4 regions of the Bradyrhizobium sp. 930_D9_N1_4 genome follow, and region 3 is predicted to be linked to each of the others. Evidence: predicted binding sites of a transcription regulator. Region 3 holds the regulator's gene; each other region holds the start of a gene.
The links. Region 3 encodes LexA, which represses DNA repair genes until DNA is damaged. Its sites were predicted from a motif close to TGTTCNNNNTGTGTTCNG; they were not measured.
Positions count from the first base shown of each region.

Region 1: AB7532_RS19310 (single-stranded DNA-binding protein) is a predicted target of LexA. The motif match lies at 2,683-2,700, and genes of this name have one in related genera.
Region 2: AB7532_RS32930 (DNA recombination protein RmuC) is a predicted target of LexA. The motif match lies at 3,791-3,808, and genes of this name have one in related genera.
Region 4: uvrA (excinuclease ABC subunit UvrA) is a predicted target of LexA. The motif match lies at 4,328-4,345, and genes of this name have one in related genera.

Region 1 is NZ_CP197236.1:4,099,019-4,106,063, reverse strand. Features, by position in the region: gene AB7532_RS19325 (outer membrane protein) at 1-543, opposite strand, end outside; gene AB7532_RS19320 (outer membrane protein) at 694-1,440, opposite strand; gene AB7532_RS19315 (outer membrane protein) at 1,678-2,421, opposite strand; gene AB7532_RS19310 (single-stranded DNA-binding protein) at 2,855-3,352, shown strand; gene AB7532_RS19305 (DUF2306 domain-containing protein) at 3,506-3,904, shown strand; gene gyrA (DNA gyrase subunit A) at 4,097-6,841, shown strand; gene AB7532_RS19295 (potassium transporter Kup) at 6,946-7,045, opposite strand, start outside.
Region 2 is NZ_CP197236.1:6,920,759-6,927,803, forward strand. Features, by position in the region: gene AB7532_RS32905 (DUF805 domain-containing protein) at 1-103, shown strand, start outside; gene dapE (succinyl-diaminopimelate desuccinylase) at 100-1,266, shown strand; gene truA (tRNA pseudouridine(38-40) synthase TruA) at 1,471-2,208, opposite strand; gene fmt (methionyl-tRNA formyltransferase) at 2,208-3,131, opposite strand; gene def (peptide deformylase) at 3,144-3,668, opposite strand; gene AB7532_RS32930 (DNA recombination protein RmuC) at 3,841-5,040, shown strand; partial or broken gene AB7532_RS32935 (GIY-YIG nuclease family protein) at 5,172-5,475, shown strand; gene AB7532_RS32940 (AmpG family muropeptide MFS transporter) at 5,637-7,001, shown strand.
Region 3 is NZ_CP197236.1:4,206,447-4,213,491, forward strand. Features, by position in the region: gene AB7532_RS19790 (hypothetical protein) at 1-66, opposite strand, end outside; gene AB7532_RS19795 (molybdopterin molybdotransferase MoeA) at 204-1,415, shown strand; gene lexA (transcriptional repressor LexA) at 1,592-2,293, shown strand; gene AB7532_RS19805 (hypothetical protein) at 2,492-2,692, shown strand; gene AB7532_RS19810 (hypothetical protein) at 2,879-3,313, shown strand; gene AB7532_RS19815 (GAF domain-containing protein) at 3,536-4,480, shown strand; gene AB7532_RS19820 (ComEC/Rec2 family competence protein) at 4,490-6,769, opposite strand; gene AB7532_RS19825 (DUF2171 domain-containing protein) at 6,865-7,045, opposite strand, start outside.
Region 4 is NZ_CP197236.1:5,673,801-5,680,845, forward strand. Features, by position in the region: gene AB7532_RS27025 (branched-chain amino acid ABC transporter permease) at 1-568, shown strand, start outside; gene AB7532_RS27030 (branched-chain amino acid ABC transporter permease) at 570-1,496, shown strand; gene AB7532_RS27035 (ATP-binding cassette domain-containing protein) at 1,496-2,974, shown strand; gene AB7532_RS27040 (ABC transporter substrate-binding protein) at 3,014-4,252, shown strand; gene uvrA (excinuclease ABC subunit UvrA) at 4,409-6,928, shown strand.

The sequences.
Region 1 (7,045 bases), 110 kb from region 3:
GCCCGGAAAGAAGGTGTCGTATTTGCTGTGGGCTACGGCGGCGCCGGCCTTGCCGTAAAGCAACAGGCTGTTGACGGCGTAGCCCATCTGGCCGGTGAAGAGACCGAAGCTGTCGATCCTGGTCTGGTTGGTGATCGGCGCCAACGCCACGCTGACATTGTTGCCCTTGAAGTCGGCCCAGTTGCCCTGGCCCTCGATGCCGAACACCCAGCGCGACTTCTGCCAGCGATAGCCGAGCTGTCCGCCGACCGTGCCACCGCCCGCATTGTGACAGCCTTCGCCGACGGCCGGATCGACCGCAACGCCAAGCGCGCTGGTCACGCCCCAGCAGGCGTGGGCCAGGCCGCCGCCGCCATTGATGCCGACATAGATACCGCTCCAGTCATAGGTGAGGACAGGCGCCACGGGCGCCTTGTAGAGTGGCATATCGGCGGCACCGGCGGGTGCGACCGCGCCGAGTGCGAACAGGCTGACCGCAGCCAGCGCCCAGGAATTTGGTGTCGAGGACTTCAGCGTCCGAGTCTTGAGCGCCAATGTTTTCATTTCACGTCCCCAACGCACCGAGCCAATTCGCGTGGGCGATTTGCGCCCCACGATTCCTTGACGGTCCGGCGCACCCTCGCGCGAAAACAAAAAGGCCGGCGCAAGGCCGGCCTTTCGTAACGCGGATGGCGTTGGAGCTAAGTACTGAACTCAGTACTTGGCGACGATCGGGCCGCCGAAAGTGTAGTTCAGGCGAACCGTGGCCATATCCACGTCCTGCTTGATGCTGTCGCTGCGGGTGGTCACGCCAAGGAAGGTGAAGGTGTCGGTGTGCTTGCCCATGAACAGGTGGTTGTATTCGACCGCGACCGACCAGTTCGGAGCGAAGCCAAACTCGATGCCGGTGCCGACGGTGCCGCCCCAACGCGTGTCGTTCACGGTGTCGAGCGTAACGCCAGCCACCGAGCCATTGAACTTGTTGTGGGTGACGGCCGCGCCGCCCTTCACGTACCAGAGCACGTTATTCCAGGCGTAACCGACCTGGCCGGTGAAGAGGCCGATGGCGTCGATCTTGGTGTTGTTCACCAGCGGCGCGAGAGCGGCCGGGGAGCTGGTATTCGAGCCCTTCAGGTCAGCCCAATCGCCCTGGGCTTCGAGGCCGAACACCCAGCTGGCCGACTGCCAGCGATAGCCGATCTGACCGCCGACGATAGCGCCGGTCGCATTGTGACAGCCCTCGGGCGTGACCGGAATTGCGGCGACGCCGACAGCGGTGAGATCCCAGCAATTATGGCTCGAGCCACCACCGGCGTTGGCGCCGATGTAGAAGCCGGACCAGTTGTAGATCGAGGAGATCGCCACCGGAGCTTTGGTGTAGGGGCGGGCCGCCAGATCAGCGGCCGAAGCCGGAGCGGCGAGAGCGAACAAACAGGCCGAAGCCAACAAAACCTTTTTCATCTTCAACAAATCCCAGTCCCGGTTTCTGATATTGCCTTCCGTGCGGTGGAAGGGCAGCGGACGCGTTGGTCCAACTGCTGACGGTCTACATCAATAAAGCTGCAAGTTGTGTCGCTCAAAAGTCACAGCAACCACAAAATGTAACAATGCCTGACCCATTGTTGCTCCTGCACACATGAAAACGAAAAAGGCCGGCGCGAGGCCGGCCTTTGATCTTAATGAGATATCAGAGGGATATCAGTACCTCGTGGGCGCGCCCCAGTTGAAGTGATAGTTCACACCGGCCTTGACCGTGTGCACGGTATCATTCCACTCGGAGCGATTGGTCGCTACGGGGCTGTACTGAATGGCGCTGTTGCCGAAATCGATATAGTTGTACTCGACCTTTGCGGACCAGTTCGGAGCGAACATGTATTCGGCGCCGGCACCGACGGTCCAACCCCAACGCCAGTCGTTTTGCACGAAGACGTTTCCGGGGATGCCGTCATAGCGATGTTGGATGTCGCCGACCGCCGCACCGCCGCTGACGAACCATAGAGCGGGACCGGTCGAATAGCCGAGGCGGCCCTTGATATCGCCGAAGCTGCGGATCTTCGTGAAGTAGGTGTCGCCAAGGCCGGCATTGATCCCGGCTGAACGGCCGCTGATATCAGACCAGTGGTAATCGCCTTCGATGCCGAACACGACCGGACCCGACTGCCAGTTGTAGCCGAACACGCCGCCGACGAAGCCGCCGGTGATGTCGTAGTCCTGAGAACCAGCGAAGATTGCCGTATTCGGAGCGCCGAAGAAGGTTTCGTCGCTGCGGCCCCAGCCACCGCCGCCCTGAATACCGGCGTAGAAACCGGTCCAGGTATAGATCGGAGCGGGGGGCGCAACCGGCGCCTTCGTATAGGGACGGGCAGCGAGGTCCGCAGCACCGGCCGGAGCCGAGAGCCCCAACGCAACAATTCCAATTGTGCCGAACAGAATTTTCTTCATTGCAGTCTCCCCAGTGTTGTCCGCTTCCGGAGTCCCTGAAGCGGTCATCAGGCGCGACGCCCATATGATCCAAGTCCAAGCGAAGCGTACTCCGATCGGAAGGGGGAGTCCGTCTCCGGAATGCAACACTCACGGACGCACTGTCGTGGTCCTAAGCTAATGAATGTTAAGTATTTTCTTGGCTATTGGAGTTCCAATGCATTGCAGCGTGAACAGTGACATCGAGTTCCGGCATGCACGCTTGGGTCGTGGCGATTTATTTGGAACAAATGTGGAACGAGGATTGGTTCGGTGCTATATTTGGGGATAACCGAGGGCGCGGTGGGGCGATCGGCCCTCGCAAGCGTATAGGGTCGCCTCAACAGGGCGGCAGAGCCTCGCGGGAAGCGGGCTCAGCCTTTGAATTCAGTGGCATTCGGAGTGGAGAGCGGCGATGGCGGGAAGCGTCAACAAGGTCATTCTGGTTGGAAATCTCGGCAAGGATCCCGAAATCCGCCGCACCCAGGACGGGCGGCCGATCGCGAATCTGAGCATCGCGACGTCGGAGACCTGGCGTGACAAGAACAGCGGCGAGCGCAAGGAAAAGACCGAGTGGCATCGCGTCGTGATCTTCAATGAGGGGCTCTGCAAGGTCGCCGAGCAGTACCTGAAGAAGGGCGCGAAGGTTTACATCGAGGGTGCGCTCCAGACCCGCAAATGGACTGATCAAGCGGGCGTCGAGAAATACTCCACCGAGGTCGTGCTGCAGGGCTTCAACTCGACCCTGACGATGCTCGACGGTCGCAGCGGCGGGGGAGGCGGCAGCTTCGGCGACGAGCCCGGCGGCGATTTCGGCTCCTCCGGTCCCGTCAGCAGTGCGCCGCGCCGTGCGGTCGCCGCGGGCGGTGGCGGTGGCCGCAACAACGACATGGACGACGATATCCCGTTCTGAGGCCCGCTGGGCCACTGCCAGAGCATGCGCGCCGCAAGCGCGGCGCCGGCTTTCCTGAAGTGTCAGCAATCCTTATCAGTCGACTGGGAAGACTGGGGTTTCCCGGCTGCGCTCATGTTGCGTCTCAGGGACATCGTCGTGAGGGGATGAGGCGTGAGTCTGACGCCGCTGCTTGAGGCTGCTCCGGCGATCCCGCTGCACGCGTTCGCGGCCATGGCTGCGTTCGTCCTCGGAATCGTTCAGCTCGCCGCACCCAAGGGAACGCTGCCGCACCGGGCTCTGGGCTGGACCTGGGTTGGGCTGATGCTGGTCGTGGCGCTCAGCTCGTTCTGGATCCACCAGATCCGTCTGGTCGGTCCGTGGAGCCCGATCCATCTGCTCTCGATCTTCGCGCTGGTGATGCTCGTATTGGGCGTGACGGCCGCGCGAACCCGCAATGTCCGGCGCCACAAGATCACGATGATCTCTATTTTCTTCGGCGCGCTCGTGATTGCCGGGCTGTTCACCTTCCTGCCCGGCCGGATCATGCATGAAGTGGTTTTCGGGCCGTAGCGCTGGCCGCCATCGGGGCCCGCGCCGCGGTGCCGCCGGTGTCCGGAACGGGGCGCTGGAACAGCCTCCGGCCCATCCCGTAAGTCCATGAAAGAACGAAGGGAAAAAGCGCTTCCCTTGGCCATGCAAGGGTGGTTATCGGGGGGGCGATGCGCTATATGATTCCCAGATAAAATCTCACCGGATTTCCCCTTGGCTGACGACGACAACAAGCCCGGCGACCAGCCGGCGCAACCCTCGGACATTCGCCCCGTCTCCATCTTCGAGGAGATGAAGAAGTCGTATCTCGACTACGCCATGAGCGTGATCGTGGCGCGCGCGCTGCCCGATGCCCGCGACGGCTTGAAGCCGGTGCACCGCCGCATCCTGTACTCGATGAACGAGCAGGGGCACACGCCCGACAAGAAGTACGTCAAATCCGCCCGCGTGGTCGGCGACGTCATCGGTAAGTATCACCCGCACGGCGACCAGTCGATTTACGACGCCATGGTCCGCATGGCGCAGGACTTCTCGATGCGCGTGCCGCTGATCGACGGCCAGGGCAATTTCGGCTCAGTCGACGGCGATCCCCCGGCCGCCTATCGTTACACCGAAGCGCGCCTGACGAAGGCGGCGCTGGCCCTGCTGGCCGACATCGACAAGGACACCGTCGACTTCCAGCCGAACTACGACAACAACGAGACCGAGCCGTCGGTCCTGCCGGCCAAGTTCCCGAACCTGCTCGTCAACGGCGCCGGCGGCATCGCGGTCGGCATGGCGACCAACATCCCGCCGCACAATCTCGGCGAGGTCATCGACGCCTGCGTCGCGCTGATCGACAATCCCGCGCTCACCATCGACGAACTCATCAACATCGTGCCGGGACCGGATTTCCCGACCGGCGGCGTCATCCTCGGACGGCAGGGCATCCGCGCCGCCTATCACCTCGGCCGCGGCTCGGTCATGATGCGCGGCAAGGTCGCGATCGAGACCATCCGCAAGGAGCGCGAGGCGATCATCATCACCGAGATTCCCTACCAGGTGAACAAGGCGACGATGGTCGAGCGCATCGCCGAGCTGGTGAAGGAAAAGAAGATCGAGGGCATCGGCGATTTGCGCGATGAATCCGATCGTGACGGCTACCGCGTCGTCATCGAGTTGAAGCGCGACGCCGTGCCGGATGTGGTGCTGAACCAGCTCTATCGATTCACGCCGCTGCAGACGAGCTTCGGCGTCAACATGGTGGCGCTCGACAGCGGCCGTCCGCGGATCATGCATCTGAAGGACCTGCTGGCGATCTTCGTCGACTTCCGTGAGCGGGTCGTCACGCGACGCACCAAGTACCTGCTCGCCAAGGCGCGCGATCGCGCGCATATCCTGGTCGGTCTGGCGATCGCGGTCGCCAATATCGACGAGATGATCCGCGTCATCAGGACCTCGCCCGACCCGACCACCGCCCGCGACACCCTGATGTCGCGCGACTGGCCGGCGCGGGATGTCGAGGACATGCTGACGCTGATCGACGATCCCCGTCACCGCATCAGCGAGGACGGCACGATCCGGCTGTCGATGGAGCAGGCGAGGGCGATTCTCGATCTGCGCCTTCAGCGCCTCACCGCACTCGGTCGCGACGAAATCCGCGAGGAACTCGACAAGCTCGCCGGCGAGATCGCCGATTATCTCGACATCCTGCGCTCCCGCGAGCGCGTGCTTGGTATCATCAAGACCGAGCTCGCCGAGGTGAAGGCCGAGTTCGCGACGCCACGCCGCACCGTGATCATCGAGCAGGAAGGCGAGGTCGAGGACGAAGACCTGATCCAGCGCGAGGACATGGTGGTCACCGTCTCCCACGCCGGCTATGTCAAGCGCGTGCCGCTGTCGGCCTACCGGGCGCAGCGCCGTGGCGGCAAGGGCCGCGCCGGCATGCAGACCCGCGACGAGGATTTTGTCGCTCGCCTGTTCGTGGCGTCCACGCACACGCCGATGCTGTTCTTCTCGTCGCGTGGCCAGGTCTACAAGGTGAAGGTCTGGCGCCTGCCGATGGCGGCGCCGAACGCGCGCGGCAAGGCACTGATCAACATCCTGCCGCTGGAGCAGGGCGAGCGCATCACCACCATCATGCCGTTGCCCGAGGATGAATCCACCTGGGGCAATCTCGACGTGATGTTCGCCACAACCGGCGGCAATGTCCGGCGCAACAAGCTGTCCGACTTCGTCGACGTTCGTCGCTCCGGCATCATCGCGATGAAGCTCGACGACGGCGAAGCGATTGTCGATGTCCAGATCTGCACCGAGCACGACGACGTGCTGCTGACCGGCGCCGCCGGCCAGTGCATCCGCTTCCCTGTCCCCGACGTGCGCGTGTTCTCCGGGCGCACCTCGATGGGCGTGCGCGGCATCGCGCTTGCCGAAGGCGACAAGGTGATTTCGCTGGCGATCCTGCGCCATGTCGAGACCACCTCGGACGAGCGCTCGGCCTATCTGAAGATGCGCCGCGCGGTTGCCGGCGAAGCTACGGCTGAAGAGCCCGCGGTGGATGCCGAGGCCGAGGAGACCTCCGGCAGCTTCCAGCTTGCCCAGGAGCGCTATGTCGAGATGTCGGCGGCCGAGCAGGTCGTGCTCACTGTCTCCGTCAACGGCTATGGCAAGCGGACCTCGTCCTACGAGTATCGCACCACGGGCCGCGGCGGCAAAGGCATCGTCGCCATGAGCGTCAACAACCGCAATGGCAATCTGGTGGCCTCTTTCCCCGTGGAAGATGCCGATCAAATCATGCTGGTCACCGACAAGGGCCAGCTGATCCGGTGCCCGGTCGAAGGCATCCGCGTCGCCGGGCGCTCGACGCAAGGCGTGATCGTGTTCGATACCGCCGAGGACGAGCACGTCGTCTCGGTCGAGCACATCACGGAAGAGGCCGAGAGCGGAAACGGCGCGAACGGGGAATCAAACGGGGAGTGATACGTCACTCCCGTAGCCCGGATGGAGCGAAGCGAAATCCGGATTTCTAGCCACGCGCGGAAAGTCCCGGATTGCGCTTCGCTCCATCCGGGCTACGAACTGCCCTAAATCTCCAGCTCGGTCCCGAACTCCACCACCTGCTTGGTCGGCACGCCGAAGAACGCGGCCGAGCGTTCGGCGTTGCGCTGGAGAAAGGCGAACACG
Region 2 (7,045 bases), 2.7 Mb from region 3:
GGCCGCGCCCCCTGCAAAAGGCTGGGACCAGAGCCACGAGATGGAAATTGTCCCGCCCAGCGCTAGCCCACCCGGCGGCATGCATGTTAAGCGGGGCTCATGACCGATGCTCTCTCGATTGCCCGCGATCTCATCCGCTGCCCCTCGGTAACCCCTGAAGATGCCGGTGCGCTGGGCGTGCTCGAAAAAGCCCTCAACGCCGCCGGCTTCACCTGCGACCGCGTGACATTCAGCGAGAACGGCACCGCCGACGTCGACAATCTCTATGCGCGGATCGGCACCGAAGCGCCGCACATCACCTTTGCCGGCCACACCGACGTGGTACCGCCGGGCGACGAGAGCGCCTGGAGCGTCGGCGCATTCTCCGGCGAGGTCCGGGACGGTTTTCTGCACGGCCGCGGCGCGGTCGACATGAAGGGCGGCATCGCCTGCTCGGTCGCCGCCGTGCTGGAGCATCTCGCCGCCAACGGCGGCAAGCCGCGCGCGGATGGAAAAGGTTCAATCTCGTTCCTGATCACCGGCGACGAGGAAGACGTCTCCATCAACGGCACGATCAAGCTGCTGAAATGGGCGGCCGAGCGCGGCGAAAAATTCGATCATTGCGTGCTGGGCGAGCCCTCCAATGTCGAGACGCTCGGCGATACCATCAAGGTCGGCCGCCGCGGCTCGCAATCCGGCACGCTCTATGTCGACGGCGTGCAGGGCCATGTCGCCTATCCGCACCGCGCGGCCAATCCGGTGCCTGATATTTCGCGATTGATCGTGGCGATCAGCGACGAGCCGCTCGACCATGGCAGCGCGCAATTCCAGGCCTCGAATCTCGAATTCACTTCGGTGGACGTCGGCAACAAGGCCAACAACGTCATCCCCGGCGAGGCCCGCGCCAAATTCAACATCCGCTACAATGACAACCACACCCAGGCGAGCCTGCGCGAGCTGATCGAGACGCGGCTGACCAAGGCCTGCGGCAACCGCATCAAGGCCCGCATCGTCTGGGAGCCCTCGAACTCCAACGTGTTCGTGACCAAACCGGGCCCGTTCACCGATCTCGCGGTCTCCGCGATCGAGGAGGTGACGGGGCGCAAGCCGGAGCTGTCGACCTCAGGCGGCACCTCGGATGCGCGTTTCATTTCCAGCTACTGCCCGGTGATCGAGTTCGGTCTGGTCGGCCAGACCATGCACCAGGTCAACGAGCGCGTGCCGGTGGTGGATTTGGAGAAGCTGACAAAGGTGTATCGCGGGATTTTGACGCGGTATTTCGGGTAGGACTTAGGTCCTCCGCCGTCACCACCTGCTGCGCTGTCATCGTCCGCGAAAGCGGGCGGTCCACACTCCGCTGTCATCGCCCGCGAAGGCGGGCGATCCAGTATTCCGAGACGACAGTGATTCCTCGATAGGCCGCGGCGTACTGGATGCCCCGCCTTCGCGGGGCATGACACCGATGATGAGGCACCGGCGTCGGCTTCTCGTCTAATAATCCACCTTCATCAGATACAGCCCATCCGGCGGGGCAACGATGCCGCACGCCGCACGGTTGCGCGCTGCGAGTGCTGCGGAGAGATCGTCGGCGGTCCAGCGGCCTTCGCCGACCCAGACCAGCGATCCCACCATCGAACGCACCTGGCTGTGCAGGAACGAGCGCGCCGAGGTGACGATGCTGATCTCGCGACCGTCGCGCAGCACGTCGAGCTGGTCGAGCGTTTTCTCCGGCGACTTGGCCTGGCATTCGGTGTTGCGAAAGGTCGTGAAGTCGTGCTTGCCGAGCAGACGCTGGGCCGCCGCGTGCATCGCGTCGGAATCGAGCTTGCGCGGCACACGCCAGGCATGGCCGATGTCGAGCGCGAGGTTGGCGCGCGTATTGACGATTCGATAGCGGTAATGGCGCTTCACGGCCGAGAAGCGCGCCTCGAACGCATCAGGCACGATCTCGGCCTCGAGCACCGCGATCGGATGCGGGCGCAGATGCGCGTTGAGGCCGTCGCGAAAGCGGCCCTGCGGAAACTGCTTGTCGATATCGACATGGGCAACCTGGCCGCGCGCATGCACGCCGGCATCGGTGCGGCCGGCGCCGTGCACGCGCAAATCCGTGCCGGTCATCGCCTTCACGGCCGCTTCCAGCGCGCCCTGCACCGACGGCAGCGTGTCCTGCACCTGCCAGCCGAAGAACGGCGCGCCGTCATATTCGATGGTGAGCTTGTAGCGGGGCATCAGGCCAGCCGCATCGGCGGCTTCACGGGCACACCACGCAAAAAGTCCATGGTCTGCATCCGCGCCTTGCCCTCGCGCTGGAGCTCGAGAATGCGGATCGCGCCCTCGCCGCAGGCGATGGTGAGTTGATCGTCCAGCACCGCGCCGGGCTCGCCAGATCCTTTCGCGAGTTCGCAACGCAGGATTTTCACCCGCGCATTGTCGAGCTCGGCCCACGCGCCCGGGAACGGCGACAGGCCGTGGATGTGACGCAGCACCGCGCGCGCGGGTTTCGACCAATCGATCCGCGCTTCGGCCTTGTCGATCTTGGCGGCATAGGTGACGCCGTCTTCGCTCTGCTTCTTGAGCTGCAAACCGCCGCGCCCTAGCGCGGCCATCGCACGCACCATCAGGTCGGCGCCGAGGCGAGAGAGGCGATCGTGCAGATCGACCGCGGTCATGGTGTCGGTGATCGGAAGCCGCTCGGCCATGGCAACGTCGCCGGTATCGAGGCCGACATCCATCTTCATCACCATCACGCCGCTCTCGGCATCGCCTTCCATGATCGCGCGGTTGATGGGGGCGGCACCGCGCCAGCGCGGCAGCAGCGAACCGTGGAGGTTGTAGCAGCCGAGCTTCGGCGCATCGAGAATCGCCTGCGGCAAGATCATGCCGTAGGCGACGACGACGGCCGCATCTGCGTCGAACGCGCGAAACTCTTCCAGCGCCTCCGGTGTCTTCAGCGTCTTCGGCGTCAGCACGGGCACGCCGAGCCTTCGCGCGGCTTCCTCGACCGGGGTCGGCTGCAATTGCAGGCCGCGCCGCCCGCCGGGCTTCGGCGCGCGGGTGTAGACGGCGACGATCTCGTGGCCGTGCGAGACCAGCTCGAGCAGCGTCGGCACGGAGAAATCGGGCGTGCCCATGAAGATCAGGCGGAGGGGCATCAACGGAGAACCTTACTCCGCGCGCTTGGCGGCTTTCTCGAACTTCTTGATGACGCGGTCGCGCTTGAGCTTCGACAGATAGTCGACGAACAGCACGCCGTTGAGATGATCGATCTCGTGCTGGATGCAGGTGGCGTAGAGGCCTTCGGCGTCCTCCTCGTGCACCTTGCCGTCCAGATCCGTAAACCGCACGCGCACCTTGGCCGGCCGCTCGACCTCCTCGTAATATTCGGGGATCGAGAGACAGCCTTCCTCGTAGACCGACAGGTCCTCGGAGGAGGCGATGATCTCGGGATTGATGAAGACGCGCGGCAGCGGCTTGGTCTCGCCGTCGGGGTCCGGCTTGGCGAGGTCCATGGTGATCAGCCGCAGCGGTTGCGCGATCTGGATTGCGGCCAGCCCAATGCCGGGGGCGTCGTACATGGTCTCGAACATGTCGTCGGCAAGCTTGCGGATCTCCGGCGTGACCTTCTCGATCGGCTTGGAGACCAGACGCAGCTGCTTGTCGGGCAGGATGATGATTTCTCTGAGGGCCATGGCCGCGATTTAAGCTGCATGCCGGATGCGGTCAATGCAGACAGGAACCCCGTTAACCCTTCGCTAACCATAAAACTTCGCCTTTCGTTAACCATAAAAATTAGCGGGCTATTAACCATAAATGTTCGCTATTCGTTCGTGCGGTCGAGCGAATCGGCTTAGAAGTACGGGCATGAACGAGATCATTTTCATGCTGGGCGACTGGCCGGTGCGCACCATCGACGCGCTGATCGGCTTCGGCGCCCTCGTCCTCATCCTGCTGGTGCTGATTGCCGTCGTGATCGCGCGATCCGGGCGGCGCGGCGCGGAACTCGCGATGGCGCATGCGATCCGGGCCGACGAGCTCGAGGAGCGCCTCAGCCAGGTCCTGCATGCCCAAAGCGAATCCTCCGGCCGGGTCGATGCCATGACCCAGGCGCTGGCGGGACGCCAGGCCGAGATGGCGCGGGCGGTCAACGAACGGCTGGATTCGGTGACGCATCGGGTCGGCCAGTCGATGGAACACTCGACCCGCAACACCATGGAGAGCCTGCGCGCGCTGCACGAGCGGCTCGGCATCATCGACAGCGCCCACAAGAACCTCACCGACCTCACCACGCAGGTGACGACCTTGCGCGACGTGCTCGCCAACAAGCAGTCGCGCGGCGCCTTCGGCCAGGCGCGGATGGAGGCGATCGTCCAGGACGGCTTGCCGAAGGGCGCCTACGAATTCCAGTTCACGCTCTCGACCGGAAAACGGCCCGACTGCGTGGTGTTCCTGCCCGACCAGCGACCGCTCTGCATCGACGCGAAATTCCCGCTGGAAGCGATGACCGCGCTGCACGACGCCCGCAGCGACGAGGAGAAGCGCATCGCCACGCAGCGGCTGCGCGGCGACGTGATGAAGCATGTCAGCGACATCGCCGAAAAATATCTCGTCACCGGCGAGACCCAGGAGATGGCGCTGATGTTCGTGCCGTCGGAATCGGTCTACGCCGAGATCCACGACGGTTTCGACGACGTGATCCAGAAGGCTTACCGCGCCCGCGTGGTGCTGGTGTCGCCGTCGCTGCTGATGCTGGCAATCCAGGTGATGCAGCAGATCATGAAGGACGCGCGCATGCGCGACGCCGCCGACCAGATCCAGACCGAAGTGATCAAGCTCGGCGACGATCTCGGCCGCCTGCGCGACCGCGTGGTCAAATTGCAGAAGCACTTCTCCGACGCGAACGAGGACGTCCGCCAGATCCTGATCTCCGCCGACAAGATCGAGAAGCGCGCGGGGCGAATCGAGGAGCTCGATTTCAGCAAGGCGGACGCGCCGGACGGACCGCATCTGGTGGCAACAGGTGCGGCGGAGATGTTTCCGAGGAAGCTCCAGGCGGGGGAGTAGATCCAGGCACGCTGTCATACCCCGCGAAAGCGGGGTATCCAGTACCCTGCGGCGATTGTGATTGAATCGAGACGCTGGTGATTACTGGATCGTCCGCCTTCGCGGACGATGACACCGTTAGGTGTGGTCGCATGGGCGGACGCCACTACTACGTCTACATTACTCGCCAGCAAGATTGGTGGCACGCTGTATATTGGCGTGACGAGTGATCTCATTCGCCGCGTGGCAGAGCATAAGTCGAAGGTCATCGAGAGCTTCACGGAAAAGTACGACGTGGCAAGGCTGGTCTATTTTGAGCAGTTCGACGATCCAGAGAACGCGATCAAGCGGGAAAAGCGTCTCAAAAAGTGGAATAGGGCCTGGAAAGTCCGATTGATCGAGAAGAGCAACCCGAATTGGGATGATCTTTATCCAGGAATTGCCGGCCCACCATGACGGTGTCATGCCCCGCGAAGGCGGGGCATCCAGTACGCCGCGGCGGTTGTGATTGAACCGAGGCGCTGGCGGCTACTGGATCGTCCGCCTTCGCGAACGATGACACCGAGAGGGGCGACGACACCTCCCTAGTCACCCCCAGAATCTGCTAACACCTCCCCATGACCGCACCCGACGCGACCTCGCCTGCCGCTTCCTCCGCCCCTGCGACCTCATGGCGCGACAGCCTGGCTGTTTACCTGCAGCCGCGGGTGCTGATCGTGCTGTTCCTCGGCTTCTCCTCAGGGCTGCCGCTGGCGCTGTCGGGCTCGACGCTGCTGGTGTGGATGCGGGAGGCCGGCGTCGACCTCAAGACCATCGGGCTGTTTGCGCTGGTCGGCACGCCCTACACGCTGAAATTCCTGTGGGCGCCGCTGGTGGATGCGCTGCATGTCCCGCTGTTCACCCGCACGTTCGGGCGGCGTCGCGGCTGGCTGCTGTTCTCGCAATTGCTGCTGATCGTCGCGATCCTGCTGCTGGCGATGACCGACCCGGCACGCTCGCCGTTCTACGTCGCGCTCGGCGCGCTGCTGGTGGCGACGACCTCGTCGACGCAGGACATCGTGGTCGACGCCTTCCGCGTCGAGAGCCTGCCCGAGAGCGAGCAGGCCGCCGGCATGGCGGCTTACGTTGCGGCCTATCGCATCGGCATGCTGGTCTCGACCGCGGGCGCGCTGTTCATCGTCTCCGGCTTCGAGGGCACCGGCATCACGCGCACACAGGCCTGGATGTGGGGCTATGTGGTGATGGCATCGATGGTGCTGATCGGGACCATCACGGCGCTGGCCGCGACCGAGCCGGAACAATCGATGCGGGCTGAAGCTTCGACGCAAACGGAGACGGCGTTCGCGCGCGTGCTGAACGCGGCGATCGGCGCCTTCTCCGAATTCCTGTCGCGCAAGGACGCTCTCGCCGCGCTCGCCTTCGTCGTGCTGTTCAAGTTCACCGACGCGTTCTCAGGCACGATGACGGCGCCGTTCGTGATCGACCTCGGCTTCACCCGCAACGACTATGCGGCGATCGTGAAGGGCGTCGGCCTCGCGGCGACGCTGATCGGCGGCTTTGCCGGCGGCTTCGTCGCGCGGCGTTATCCGCTGGCGATGTCGCTCTGGATCGGCGGCGTGGTGCAGGCGCTGGCCAATCTGACCTTCTCCTGGCTCGCCATCGTCGGCACCAATCAATGGGCGCTGGCGCTCGCCATCTGCGCCGAGAACTTCACCAGCGCGATCGGCACCGTGATCTTCGTCGCCTATCTCTCGGCGCTGTGCCAGAACCCGCTGCACACGGCGACGCAATATGCGCTGCTCACCGCGCTGGCGGCGGTGGGGCGGACCTATCTGTCGTCGGGCGCCGGCTTCGTGGCGGATACGACGGGTTGGGCGCTGTTCTTCGTGATCTGCGTGCTGGTGGCGATCCCGAGCCTGGTGCTGCTGGCCTGGCTGCAGAAGCGCGGGCACTTCGAGGCGCTGGGGCCGGTCAGGGTTTAGGACGACACGCGCCACACCCTCGGTGCCGTAGGGTGGGCAAAGCG
Region 3 (7,045 bases):
CTCGTCCTGGCTATCCGCAGGGAGCTGCCGCACGGCCTGGAGCGCCTTTTCGAGCAGTTTCGTCATGGACAGGAAGATAAGCCGAGCCGGCGCCGAAAGGAAGTGTGGCTTCCCACTCCATTGAGAAGCCCGTTTTGCTTCAGCCCCTCCGCTCGGCTAGAACCTTGCCAACCGAATCCTTCGATTTGTTGCGGGAGTTCACCGTGGCCCTGATGCCGGTTTCCGACGCGCTCGCCGCGGTGCTTGCCGGCGTGCAGCCGCTGCCGGAAGAGACGGTCGCTCTCGACCAGGCCTTTCACCGCGTGCTCGCACGCGACGTTGCTGCACGACGCACGCAGCCGCCGCAGGCGATGTCGGCGATGGACGGCTATGCGGTGCGCACCGTCGACGCGGCGAAAGTCGATGCCACGCTCACCGTGATCGGCGAGGTCGCGGCAGGCCGGCCGTTCGCGGGATCGGTCGGCGCCGGCGAAGCCGTGCGGATCTTCACCGGCGGCGTCGTCCCCGATGGCGCTGATGCGGTCGTGATCCAGGAGGACACGGTCGCCGACGGCAAGCGCATCACGATCAAGGAAGCGGCGCTGACGGGGCGGCACATCCGCCCAGCCGGCGTCGATTTTCGCGAGGGCGATGTGCTCCTGCGCAAGGGAATCCGGTTGACCGAGCGAGACCTCGCCCTCGCTGCCGGCATGAATTACCCGCTGTTGCCCGTCTGCCGCCGTCCGAAGGTCGCGATCCTCGCCACCGGCGATGAATTGGTGATGCCGGGCACCACGCCCGGCCATGGCCAGATCGTCTATTCCAACGGCTACGCACTGCACGCGCTCGCCCGCAGCGAGGGCGCGGACACCGTCGATCTCGGAATTGCCGCCGACACCCTGGAAGCCACCAGCGCGGGCATCCGCCGCGCGCGGGAGAGCGGCGCCGACATCCTGATCACGACCGGCGGCGCCTCGGTCGGCGACCATGATCTGGTGCAGCAGGCGCTCAGGGACGAAGGTATCTCCATGGCGTTCTGGAAGATCGCGATGCGGCCGGGCAAGCCGATGATGAATGGGCAACTCGGTCCGATGCGCGTGATCGGCCTCCCCGGCAATCCCGTATCATCCTACGTTTGCGGCTTCCTGTTCATGGTTCCGCTGATTCGCGCGCTCGCGGGCCGTTCGACGATTCATCATCGCCGCGAACGCGCCGTGCTCGGCGGCGATGTCGGCGCCAATGACCAGCGCGAGGATTACCTGCGCGCGCGCCTCGCGTGGCGCGACGACGGTGCGCTGATCGCCCTTCCGGTCAATCACCAGGATTCTTCGCTGCTTGCGAATCTCGCTGCGGCACAGGCACTTCTCGTGCGCGCACCGTTCGCGCCGAAGGCCGAGCAAGGCTCGCCTTGCGAGGTGTTGCGACTGCCCGTCTGATCGCGTCGTTCGCATGCGTTCCGCGAACTTTGTCGCGTTCACGGTAAATTAAGCAGTTGCGGAACATGTATCGAACATATAGTGTCCGTTCATGATTTGTTTCGAGCATGTAGCGGCTTATCGCTGAATTCAGCGTCTCGGAATCGAACGACATCAACCGGGGGATTTTGGTCGAGATGTTAACGCGCAAACAATACGAGCTCCTGCGGTTCATCAGCGAGCGGCTGAAGGAAAGCGGCGTGCCGCCCTCCTTCGACGAGATGAAGGACGCGCTCGACCTGCGCTCCAAGTCGGGCATCCATCGCCTGATCACCGCACTCGAGGAGCGCGGCTTCATCCGTCGCCTGCCCAACCGTGCCCGCGCCATCGAGGTGATCAAGCTGCCCGAGCTTCAGGCCGCTGCCGGCAACCGCCGCGGCTTCACGCCGAGCGTCATCGAGGGCAATCTCGGCAAGGTGCGCACGACCTCCAGCCCGTCCGCCGACGAGGGCGAGCGCCCCGTCGCGGTGCCCGTGATGGGCCGGATCGCGGCAGGTACGCCGATCGAGGCGTTGCAGACCCGCAGCCACACCATCAGCGTCCCGCCCGACATGCTCGGCTCGGGCGAGCATTACGCGCTCGAAGTGCGCGGCGATTCCATGGTGGAAGCCGGCATCCTCGACGGCGACATGGCGCTGATCCAGCGCAACGAGAGCGCCGATACCGGCGACATCGTGGTGGCGCTGATCGACGACGAGGAAGCGACCCTGAAGCGCTTCCGCCGCCGCGGCGCCTCCATCGCGCTCGAGCCCGCCAACGCGGCCTATGAGGTGCGCATCCTGCCGCCCAACCGGGTCAAGATACAGGGCAAGCTGATCGGGCTGTATCGCAAGTACTGATCTCGAAAGCGCTTGGCCCACCCGCGCTCACGCGATCCACGATCGCGATCAACAATTGGAGCGGACGATTGTCCGCTCCCGCTGGATAGTCTTTCTAGTTTCGCGCAGATTATCCGGCCTCTCCTCCAGCGCTAGATCCTCGGCACGCCCGCGCGAAGCAGCATCGCTTCGCAGGCTTTAAGGTCTCGAGGAGAAATCATGCGCAAGATCATCTTCAGGACAGTCGCGGCGGCGCTGGTCGCAGCATCAGCGTCGCAAGCCGTCGCCACGCCATCGCGGCACCATGTCCGCAAGGAGACGGCGATGCGCACACAGGTTCGCAACGCCCACGATGCCGCCGCGCAGCCATCGCAGCCGGGCTGGCCATATTCGGGCTGGTCGGCACCTGCGGGGCGCTGAGACGCGACTCTCGCATGCGTGTGAGCGGGCCTTGTTCCCAGTGACCTCGATAATGTGATCGCGGCTGCGGCGGCGAGCCGCAGATTTGCCTACAACCGGGCAGACGCTTCGATGCTTCCACTCTGATGGAGGCCTGCGCCTCGAGAGGAGACGCGGGTCGCTATCCCGGAATGAGGAGCACCCCCGATGTGTGACTACAGCCTGCACGCCATCGCATCGCGTCCCGCAGAGGTCGGCGAGACCATCGTCTCGACGAACTTCCGCGGCACCTCGACGCGCGGCTTTGCCTCCGCAGCCGATCCGACGATCGCCGTCTGCCTGCTGCCGGGAACGGAGCTCGCCTTCGCCGACAACGTCCGCTACGACAATCGCTGGATCTGGACACGCACGATCAACTCGCGTGTCGGCAAGTTCGGCAAGATCGATCCGCACATCCCCGACCGCCATCATGACGCAATCGAATTTCCCGACGGCAAATATGTGCTGGTGACGCAGCTCGTCGAGGGCCAGCGCGCGACCGTGCTGCAACTGCCGGTGACCCTGCCGACCGGTGAGCGCGAGCACAAACCGCAGATCATCTCCGACGGCCGGCCAACGACCCCGCGCCTGCCGATCGGCTGAGACAGCATCTCCGGCCGAGAGGTCGGGGTGAGGATTGAAATCGCCATCGCCGGCCGAGGCCGGCGAGATGGTGGCACTTGTGTCCCGCGAAACCCCATGGGGCGGGCCACGCCGACACAGCTCCCGCCGCACGAAGTTTGCGCTGTCCTGCCTGAATTTTGAACGTCCGTTTCGCAAGCAAATAGCCGATGCTGGTCGGGCTTGAGGCGGCGGACACGTTCGATGAAAACCTTCATTCGCGTCGTTGAACTCTGGGTGCCCGACCGGACGCGCATGCGGCTGGAATTCGGTGGCGGCCTCTACGGCGACGAGGGCCTCTCCGCCTTCAAGACCATGAGCGAGACTCTGCGCTTCGGATATGACGAGGGCCTTCCCGGCAAGGCCTGGGCAAGCGGCCACCCCGTGATCCTCACCAAATTCGCCAACTCCTATTTCAAGCGAACCGATCAGGCGCTCGCGGCTGGCCTCACCTGCGGCGTGGCCGTGCCGCTGTTTGCCGGCGAATTCCTGCAGGCCGTCATGGTGCTGTTCTGCGGCGACGACGAGGCCCATGTCGGCGCGATCGAGCTCTGGCACAACGACGCCGAAATCTCCCACGAGATGGGACTCGTCGACGGCTATTACGGCGCGGCGGAGATGTTCGAATTCAACTCCCGCCACACCAAATTTCCGCGCGGCTTCGGCCTGCCCGGCCGCACCTGGAAAGCCGGCCTGCCGCTGATCATCAGGGACCTGCACGACGCCAAGAGCTTTCTGCGCTGGGAGGACGCCGCCAAGATCGGCATCAATCTCGGCGTCGGCGTCCCCTACCGGACCGGCAATGACCACACTTGGGTGCTAACCTTCCTGTCGGCGCAGGCAACCCCGATCGCACGACGCTTCGAGATCTGGGTCCCGAACGAGGCTCGTTCGGCATTGATCTTTCGCGCCGGCGATTGCAGCGCGCAGACCGACCTCGCCGCGCTCTACGAAACGAAATCGATTGCCAAAGGCGAAGGCAGCATCGGCGGGGCCTGGGTCACCGGCATGCCCGCGCTCAACGAGGACCTCGCGCATGACGGCTCGATCGCAGGCTCCGAGGCCCGCGCGGCCGGCTTGAGCCGGATGGTGGCCCTGCCGGTGATCGGGAGCACAGGGCTCGACGCCATGCTGGTCTGGTACCTGTAGCAGGTCCGCTCAATCCTCAGCCTGCAAGTCGGCTTCCGATGGCGTCGCGTCCCTGCTGCGAGGCGCAGCCGTCTTCGGTGTAAGGCTTCCGTCGAAATCCGCTTCGCCTGCGATCGCCGGCGACCACGGACGGTCGGTGCCTCTGGCTTTCACCGCCTGGACCGCAAAGCCGTCGCCGCGCCGTGTCAGCGCGAGCGCGCCTTGGGCAGCGAGACGTGGACGATCGACCACCATCGCCGCGCAATCCGGCGGCGCGGGCCGCGCCGTCACCACCAGCGCGGCACGGCTGCAATCATCCGCCAGGGAATCGATGCGCAAGGCCAGCGCGACCAGGCGGCCGTCGGCGAGCGGCGTCACGCAGCCGGCCTCGTCGCACGACACACCATGGGCCAGCGAGGCGCTGCCGGCGTCGCGCGGATCGGCGTCCGCAGCCAGCCACTCCTTCAGCAGAAAGCTGTCCTTGCCGGCCCTGATCAGATGCAGGCGCCCGTCCTCGCCACGCACCGCCACGCTCTGGCCGTCCCCGGCGATCAGGACGTCGGGCTGCCGCACTGATAGCCCCCAGGCGATCGCAGCCAGCAGCACCAGCGCGCCGGACCATCGCAGCGGGGTGCGCAGCAGGCCCATCACGATGATCCCGAGACTGGCCAGGATCAGCGGCACGATGCCGAAGGCCGGGATGCGGCCGACCGCGCCCGGCAATGAAGCCACCCAGCGCGACACCGCCACCATCCAGTCGATGCCGATCCCCATCAGCCACCAGAACACGCCGTCGAGCCCGAACGGCGCTGCGAGCAGCCCCAGCAGCCCGGCCGGCATCACCAGCGCCGAGACCACCGGCATCGCGCCGAGATTGGCGAGCACGCCGTAGGGCGTGACGCGGTGGAAATGGAAGGCGGCATAGGGCGTGGTCGCAAGCCCCGCGATCAGCGAAGCCAGGAACAGCATCGCGATCTCGCGGCCGCCCCACATCGCAATGCGCGCGGTCGCCGAATGATCGGGCGAGGCAAACAGGTTCGGCATGCCGATCTGCACCAGCGCCACGAGCCCGAGCGTCGCGGCAAACGACATCTGGAAACTCGGATGCACCAGCGATTCCGGCGCGACCGCGAGAACGACAAGCGCCGCCACGGCCAACGTGCGAAATGTGACGGCGCGGCGATCGACCATCACCGCGATCAGCACCACCGCCGTCATGAAGAACGATCTTTGCGTGGCGACCTCCGCGCCCGACAGCAGCAGATAGAAGGCGGCCGCGACCAGCGCGGCGGCCGCCGACCATTTCTTGATGGCGAAGCCGACCGCAAGTCCCGGAATGAGCGCAAGCATCGCGCGCACCGCGAAGAACACGACGCCGGCGACGACGGCCATGTGATAGCCGGAGATCGAGAGCACGTGGCCCAGGCCCGAGATGAACATGGCATCGTTGACGGGCGTGGTGATCGCATCGCGCCGGCCGGTGAGCAGCGCGGTCGCGATCGCGCGATTGTCGCCCTCGAGCGTGGCACGGATGCGCGCGTCGATGGCATCGCGCAGGCCCTGCATGAACGCGGCATAGCGCAGCCGCAGGCCGCCGGTATCCGGCGGCGCCACAGCCGCGATCGCGCCCATCACGAAACCGGAGGCGCCGATGCCTTGAAAAAACATGTCACGCGAAAAATCATAGCTGCCGGGGCGAACCGGCGAGATCGGCGGCATCAGCCGCGCCTTCAATTGCACGAAGCTGCCGACCTCGGGCGCGGTCCCCTTGCGCACCGAGAGCCGCACCCGCTCCAGCTTGACGTCGCTGCGCTGCGCCTCCATCGACGTCACGCGCAGCACGAAACGATCAGTGCGCTCGCGGATATCGCGGCTTTCAACGAAGCCGGACAACGCCACCGAATAGAGCGGTTTCGCCAAAACGGGATGCGCGATGCGAGCCGTTTTCCAGGTCGCCACCGCAAAGCCGGCCGCGACCGCGGCAGTCATGATCGCCGGCGCGAACAGCCGGCTCCGCCGCAGCAGCACCGCGCCGAGCGTGAGCACCACCGCCGTCGCGGCAACGACCCAAAGCACCGGCTCGTGATCGGCGGCAAAATAAAACGCAATGCCGCAACCGAAGGCGACAGGCACCCACGGCAACAGCCGCCCGGCGCCGGCCTCCGCGCCAACCCAGGCTCGCAGTGTCTCGGCCAGCGATGTCCAGAGATCGAAGCCTGCAGGCACAAGACCGCCCGCAGACGCAGTACGGCCCACGGGCCAAGTCCCCGCGATCCCCTGCGACCGTAACGGACGGCCCGGATCCGCCATTCCCTGCACCCGATGATACGCAACGAAAGCCGAAGCTACCGGAACGTGCAGGCGCGAGAATAGCGGTACAGATCAGGAACGGAGCGTTGTGGCCCCTACTTTTCCTCTTCCATCGTCACGGCGACATCCGCCTTGGCCGAGAGCCGGACCTTGTTGCCCTCGACGCCGGCGACGAGGCCCTTGTCGATGAAGTGGTGATGGCCCTTGTGGCTGCCCTCGCCGCTGTCCTTTTTGGTCAGCTTGATGCGGTTGCCTTCGACCTTGTCGACCGTGCCG
Region 4 (7,045 bases), 1.5 Mb from region 3:
GGGAACATTGCTCTGGGGCATCATGATCCAGGAAGTGATCGCCTATTTCTTCACCAACAACGCCAAGACCGTGCTGCCGATCGTCGAGGGCGTGGTCGAGATCCTCGGCGTCCGCACGCCCAAGAACGAGATCTTCACCGCCATCGTGTGCTGCCTCGTCATCGCGCTGCTGTGGCTGCTGGTGAACCGCACCCGCACCGGCAAGGCGGTGCTGGCGGCCTCGATGAACCCGCGCGGCGTCACCCTGCTCGGGCTCGAGCTGACCAACATCTACATCGCGGTGTGGGGGATTTACGGCATCCTCGCCGGCATCGCCGGCGTGCTGCTCGGCATGTTCCTCGGCGTCAGCTCCTACAGCGTGGGACCGCTGACGGCGAGCGCGTTCTCGATCGTGGTGCTCGGCGGCCTCGGCAGCGTCTCCGGTTCGCTGATCGCTGCTTTTGTCGTGGGCTATCTCGAAACGCTGACAGCCTATCTGGTCTCGCCGGCCTACCGCACCATTCCGGCGCTGCTGCTGCTCGTGTTCGTGATGTACATCCGGCCCCAGGGCCTTCTGGGGAGGCGCTGAGATGTCCAGCTTTTTCACCTCGCGCCTGTTCTTCATCTCGGTCGCGCTCGTCGTCATCGCGGCGACGCTGCCGCTTTACGTCTCCGGCTATGTGCTGGGACTGCTCACCGTCGCGTTCTATTTCGGCGTGTTCGCGATGGCCTGGGACCTACTGTTCGGCTTCGCCGGCGAAGTCAATTTCGGTCCCACCTTCCTGATCGGCGTCGGCGCCTACACCGCCGGCATTTTGAATGCCCAGTTCGGCTGGTCGGTTTATCCCTGCATCGTGCTCGGCGCGCTCGCCTCGGTCATCGCCGGCCTCGTGCTGGCGCTGCCGGCATTGCGAGTCCGCGGTCCCTATTTCGGCCTGACCACGCTGGTCGCGGTGTTGATGCTGCAGAATTTCATCGTGGTGTTCGCCGATCTCACCGGCGGCGAGATCGGCCTCACCATCCCCGACGTCATCACCATCAATGCTGGCGCCAATTACTGGATCGCGCTCGGCTTCATGACGATCTCGGCGGCGATCCTCTACGGCCTGTCGCAATCGCCGATCGGCCTCGTGCTGCAGGCCAGCGGCCAGGACCCGGTGCAGGCCGGCGCGCTCGGCTTCAACATCGTCAAGCACAAGCTCGCCGCGTTCATCGTCAGCGCGTTCTTCTCGGGGCTCTCAGGCGCGCTGCTGGTGTTCTACTTCGGCACTGCCTCGGTCGGCACCGTCGTCGACGTCGCGGTCGGCGTGAACGTGATCGTCTCGGCCGTGCTCGGCGGGCGGCGCACCGTGCTCGGCGCGGCGCTCGGCGCGATCTTCCTGATCGTCGCCGGCGAGTTCCTGCGGCCGACCGGCGAGCTTGCCACTTTCATCGTCTCGGCGGTCGCCCTGCTCGTCGTGCTGTTCTTCCCCGGCGGCTTCTTGGGGGCGGCCCTCTCGCGTGAGGCGCGCTCGTGATGGATATGCTCGCAAACCGGCCTGTGCTCGACGTCCGCGGGCTGACGAAACGTTTCGGTGGATTGACGGCGGTGAAGAACCTCGGCTTCGAGGTCAACGCCGGCGAGATCTTTGGCCTGATCGGACCCAACGGCTCGGGCAAGTCGACCGCGATGAAGAGCGTGATGGGCATCGAGCGCCCGACCGCGGGCGAAGTGATTTTCGAAGGCGAGAACGTCGCCGGCCTGCCCGCGCACAAGATCGCGCGCAAGGGCTTCGGCATGGTGTTCCAGCACTCGCGTCCGCTGAACCGGCAGACGGTGCTGGAGAACATTCTGGTCGCACTGCTGCCGGACAGTCTGTTCATGCTGTTCCCGGACAAGGCGCTGATCGAGCGGGCCAAATGGATCGCCGAGCGCGTCGGCTTGGGTTCCGTCATGAACCGCCGCCCGCCGACGCTGCCCTTCGCCGATCTGCGAAGGCTCGAGCTCGCCAAGGCGATCGCGCGCGACCCGAAAGTCGTGCTGGTGGACGAACCCTTCGCCGGGCTGACGCGGGCCGAGGTCGACGTCTTCTCCGACCTGATCCGCAGCTTTCGCGATGACGGCCGCGCCGTGATGCTGGTCGACCACAACGTCAAGAGCGTCGCAGCCCTCGTCGACCGCGTGCTCGCGATGTATCTCGGCGAGGAGATCGTCACCGGCAAGGCCGAGGACGTCATGAAGAACGAGACGGTGCGCCGGGTCTATCTCGGCGGCGCCATCGAGACCCATGCCCGGCCCGAGACCAGCTTCAAGGACAAGGTGCCGCTGCTCCAGGTCGAGAACGTCAGCGTGTTCTACGGCAAGGCCCAGGCGCTGGAGAACGTCTCGATCCACGTCCACGAAGGCGAGTTCGTCTCGATCGTCGGGCTGAACGGCGCCGGCAAGACCACGCTGTTCAACACCATCTCCGGCTTCCTGCCCTATAGCGGCGAGATCGTGCGCGGCGGCGACAAATTGCGCGGCACGAGCCCCGCAAAGATCGCGCGCAGCGGCCTCGTGCAGTGCCCGGAATCGCGCGAGCTGTTCGGCGAGATGAGCGTGCGCGAAAATCTCGATCTCGGCGGCCAGCATCTGGCCGACGACAAGCGCGCCACGCAGCTCACCTGGCTGTTCGAGCTATTCCCGATCCTGAAGGAGCGTCAGGGCCAGATGGCGCAGACGCTCTCCGGCGGCGAACAGCAGATGCTGGCGATCGGCCGCGCGCTGATGATGCAGCCGCAGATCCTGATCCTGGACGAGCCGACACTGGGCCTCGCCCCCGTCATCCTCGAGCAATTGTCCAAGGCGCTGACGAAGCTGCGGGAGACCACCGCGATCACGGTCCTGCTCGGCGAGCAGAACGTGACCTTCGCGCTGCCGCATGCCGACCGTGTCTATGTGCTGGAGCATGCAAGGATCGTCTGGGAGGGCGATCCCGGCCGCTTCGCGAGCGAGGCCGGCGCCGATTTTCTGTGAGTCCTCAACATCAACAAGAAACATAGAAAGGAAACGACCATGCGATCATCAACACTCCTCAACAGCAGTCTCCTCACCTCCGCGCTGGCGCTGTGCCTCGCTGCGCCCGCCTACGCGCAGTCGAACGATCCGATCAAGATCGGCGTCATCGCCGAGGTGCAATCGATCGCGGGTGCTGCGACGCCCGGTGGCGCGCAGATCGCTGCCGACGAGATCAACGCCAAGGGCGGCATCCTCGGTCGCAAGGTCGAGATCGTCACCTACGACAACAAGAGCTCCTCGGCCGATTCCGTGCGCGCGTTCCAGCGTGCGGTGAGCGAGGACAAGGTCTCCGCCGTGATCGCGAGCTACATCTCCGAGGTCGTGCTGGCGCTCGAGCCCTGGGCGGCGCGTCTGAAGATGCCGTTGATCACCCCCGGCGCCGCGTCGAACGAGATCACCAAGGCGATCCACAACGATTACGAGAAGAACAAATACACCTTCCACGGCTACCTGACTTCGGCAGCTCAGGCGCAGCTCGTCTGCGACGCCGCCAAGGATCTCCTGGTCGACAAGCTCAAGTTCAAGACCGTCGCGATCATGAGCGAGGACGCCGCCTGGACCAAGCCGCTCGATGTCGGCTACGAGGCGTGCCTGCCCAAGGCCGGGCTGAAGGTCGTCGAGCATGTGCGCTTCTCGCCCGACACCACCGACTTCACGCCGATCTTCAACAACATCGAGGCCAAGAAGCCCGACGTAATCGTCACCGGCATCTCGCATGTCGGGGTGCAGCCGACGGTGCAGTGGAAGAACCAGCAGGTGCCGATCCCCATGTTCGGCATCAGCGCGCAGGCGCTGAGCCCGACCTTCTGGAAGGACACCAATGGCGCCGCCGACGGCGTGCCGTCACTGGCGGTGGCGACGCCCGATGTCGCCGTGACCGCCAAGACAAAGCCGTTCGCAGCCGCCTTCAAGGCCAAGTTCGGCTCGCCGCCGGCCTATACCGGCTACACCGCCTATGACGAGGTCTACTTCATTACGGAAGCGATCAAGCGCGCCGGCTCGACCGATCCCGACAAGATGGTCACTGAACTCGAGAAGACCGATTACGAGGGCACGATCGGCCGCATTCAGTTCTACGGCAAGGACGACGAGTTCACTCACGGCATCAAGTCCGGCCCCACCACCGTGTCGGGCCTCGTCTTCCAATGGCAGGACAGCAAGCAGGTCGTGGTCTGGCCCGAGAAGATCGCCGAGGGCAAGATGAAATTTCCGGGCTTCGTGAAGCTGTCGCAGTAATCGCCGGCATCGGCCGGCAGCCCAACACGCCCCTGCAAGGCCCGTCGCTGTCCCGCGACGGGCCTTCACTTTGTGCAGAACGGAACTGGCACACTGGCATCGGAGGACCCATCCTGCGATCTTTCGGTTAGTCCCCCGCGGGACCGGAGGAGCCAGATGGACGATCGACCAAAGCAGCCGAAGAGCCTGATACAGGACGACGGGTTCGTCCGGGTCCGCGGCGCGCGCGAGCACAACCTCAAGAACGTCGATGTCCGCATTCCCCGCAACGCCCTCGTCGTCTTCACGGGCGTGTCGGGCTCGGGAAAATCCTCGCTCGCCTTTGGAACGATCTATGCCGAGGCGCAACGGCGCTATCTGGAATCTGTCTCGCCCTACGCACGGCGCCTCTTCCACCAGATGCAGATCCCCGAAGTCGACGACATCGAAGGCCTGCCGCCTGCCGTCGCGCTCCAGCAGCAACGCGGCGCGCCGACGACGAGGTCATCCGTCGGCAGCGTGACGACCATCTCGAACCTGCTCCGGATGCTCTATTCCCGCGCCGGCGACTATCCGCGAGGACAATCGCTGCTTTATGCGGAATCATTCTCGCCGAACACACCGGAGGGTGCCTGCCCGACCTGCCACGGCATCGGCCGGATGCTCGATGTCTCCGAAAAATCCATGGTGCCCGACGACACCAAAACGATCCGCGAGCGCGCGGTCGCGGCCTGGCCGAGCGCGTGGCAGGGACAAAACCTGAGGGATATCCTGACGACGCTGGGCTACGACGTGGACAAGCCCTGGCGCGAGCTCCCGAAAAAGGACCGCGACTGGATCCTGTTCACGGAGGAGCAGCCGACCGTTCCCGTCTATGCCGGTTACGACGCCACCGAGGTCAAGCGGGCGCTGCGCCGCAAGGAGGAGCCGAGCTACCAGGGCACGTTCACCGGCGCGAAGCGTTACGTCATGCAGACCTACGCCAAGTCCGAGAGCGCGATGATGAAGCGCCGCGTCGCGCAATTCATGATCACGCAGGACTGCCCGACCTGCCATGGCACAAGGCTCAAGCCCGAGGCGCTCAAGGTCAAGTTCGCCGGCCTCAACATCGCCGAGATGTCGCATTTGCCGCTCAAGCAGCTGCAAGAGCTGATGACGCCGTTCGCGACGGCGAATGGCACATCGGAGAGAATCGTGGTCGCCAGGCGGATCTGCGAGGATTTGTCGGCACGACTGGCTGTGCTGCTCGACCTCGGCCTTGGCTATCTCGCCTGCGAGCGCAGCACGCCGACGCTGTCGCCGGGCGAGCTGCAGCGGTTGCGTCTTGCGACGCAGGTCCGCTCCAATCTGTTCGGCGTCGTCTACGTGCTCGACGAGCCGTCCGCGGGCCTGCATCCCGCCGACACCGAGGCGCTGCTGCGGGCGCTGGACCGGCTGAAGCGTGCGGGCAATTCGATCTTCGTGGTCGAACACGAGATCGAGGTGATCAGGCGCGCTGACTGGCTCGTGGATGTCGGACCGGACGCAGGCGACGCCGGAGGACTCATTCTCTACAGCGGGCCGCCAGCCGGGCTCGGCGAGATCGCGCAATCGCGAACCGCCCAATATCTCGCACATTCACGAAAGCCGTTGCCGACAACCCGCCGCGAGCCGAAGGGGCATCTGAAAGTCAGGGGCGTGACCCGTAACAATCTTCGCGGCCTCGACGTCGATATCCCGCTCGGCGTCCTCGCCAGCATCACTGGTGTGTCGGGGTCGGGCAAATCGAGCCTGATCAGCCAGTTCCTCGTCGAGGCTGTGGCCGCGCATCTCGGCCACACACTTGCCGCTGATGCCGACGACGACAGTCTGGCTCCCACGGTCGAGACATTAGGCGGCAAGGTGATTGCCGGTCTCGACCAGGTCAATCGTCTCGTCGTGGTTGATCAGAAGCCGATCGGCCGCACGCCGCGATCCAACCTTGCGACCTATACCGGCCTGTTCGACCATGTGCGAAAACTGTTCGCGGCAACGCCGCAGGCCAAGTCCCGCCGCTACGATGCCGGACGCTTCTCGTTCAATGTCGCGAAGGGCCGGTGTGCGACCTGCGAGGGCGAAGGCTTCGTCTGCGTCGAGCTTCTGTTCCTGCCCAGCGTCTATGCACCCTGCCCGACCTGCAAGGGCGCGCGCTACAACGACAAGACGCTCGAGGTGAAGATCCGCGAGAAGTCGATCGCGGATGTGCTGGCGATGCGCGTTGACGACGCCTTCGACTTCTTCCGCGACGATTCCGCCCTGAACCGGTCGCTATCGGTGGTCCGCGAGGTCGGCCTCGGCTATATCCGGCTTGGCCAGTCCGCTACCGAATTGTCCGGCGGCGAAGCCCAGCGCATCAAGCTCGCAACCGAGCTGATGCGCCCGCAACGTGGCCACACGCTCTATGTCCTCGACGAGCCGACCACCGGCCTTCATCCCCGGGATGTCGAGCGATTGATCGCGCAGCTCCAGCGGATCGTGGACGCCGGCAACAGCGTGGTCGTGGTCGAGCATGACATGGACGTCATCTCGCACAGCGACTGGATCATCGATCTCGGCCCCGGCGCCGGCGCCGAGGGCGGCAAGATCGTCGCATCGGGGACGCCGCATCAGGTCGCCAAGGAAGACGAGAAGGCCGGCGGAAAAACCGGGCACTATCTTGCCCGCCGCTTGAAACAATAACGCGCGCGATCGCATCGCCGATCATCTCGCAATTGCGTTCAATGTCCGGGAGCACCGCCCCAGACTTTCGCCATGTTGACTTTCCGCCTCCCCCCTCCCCATACTTCGCAAAAAAAT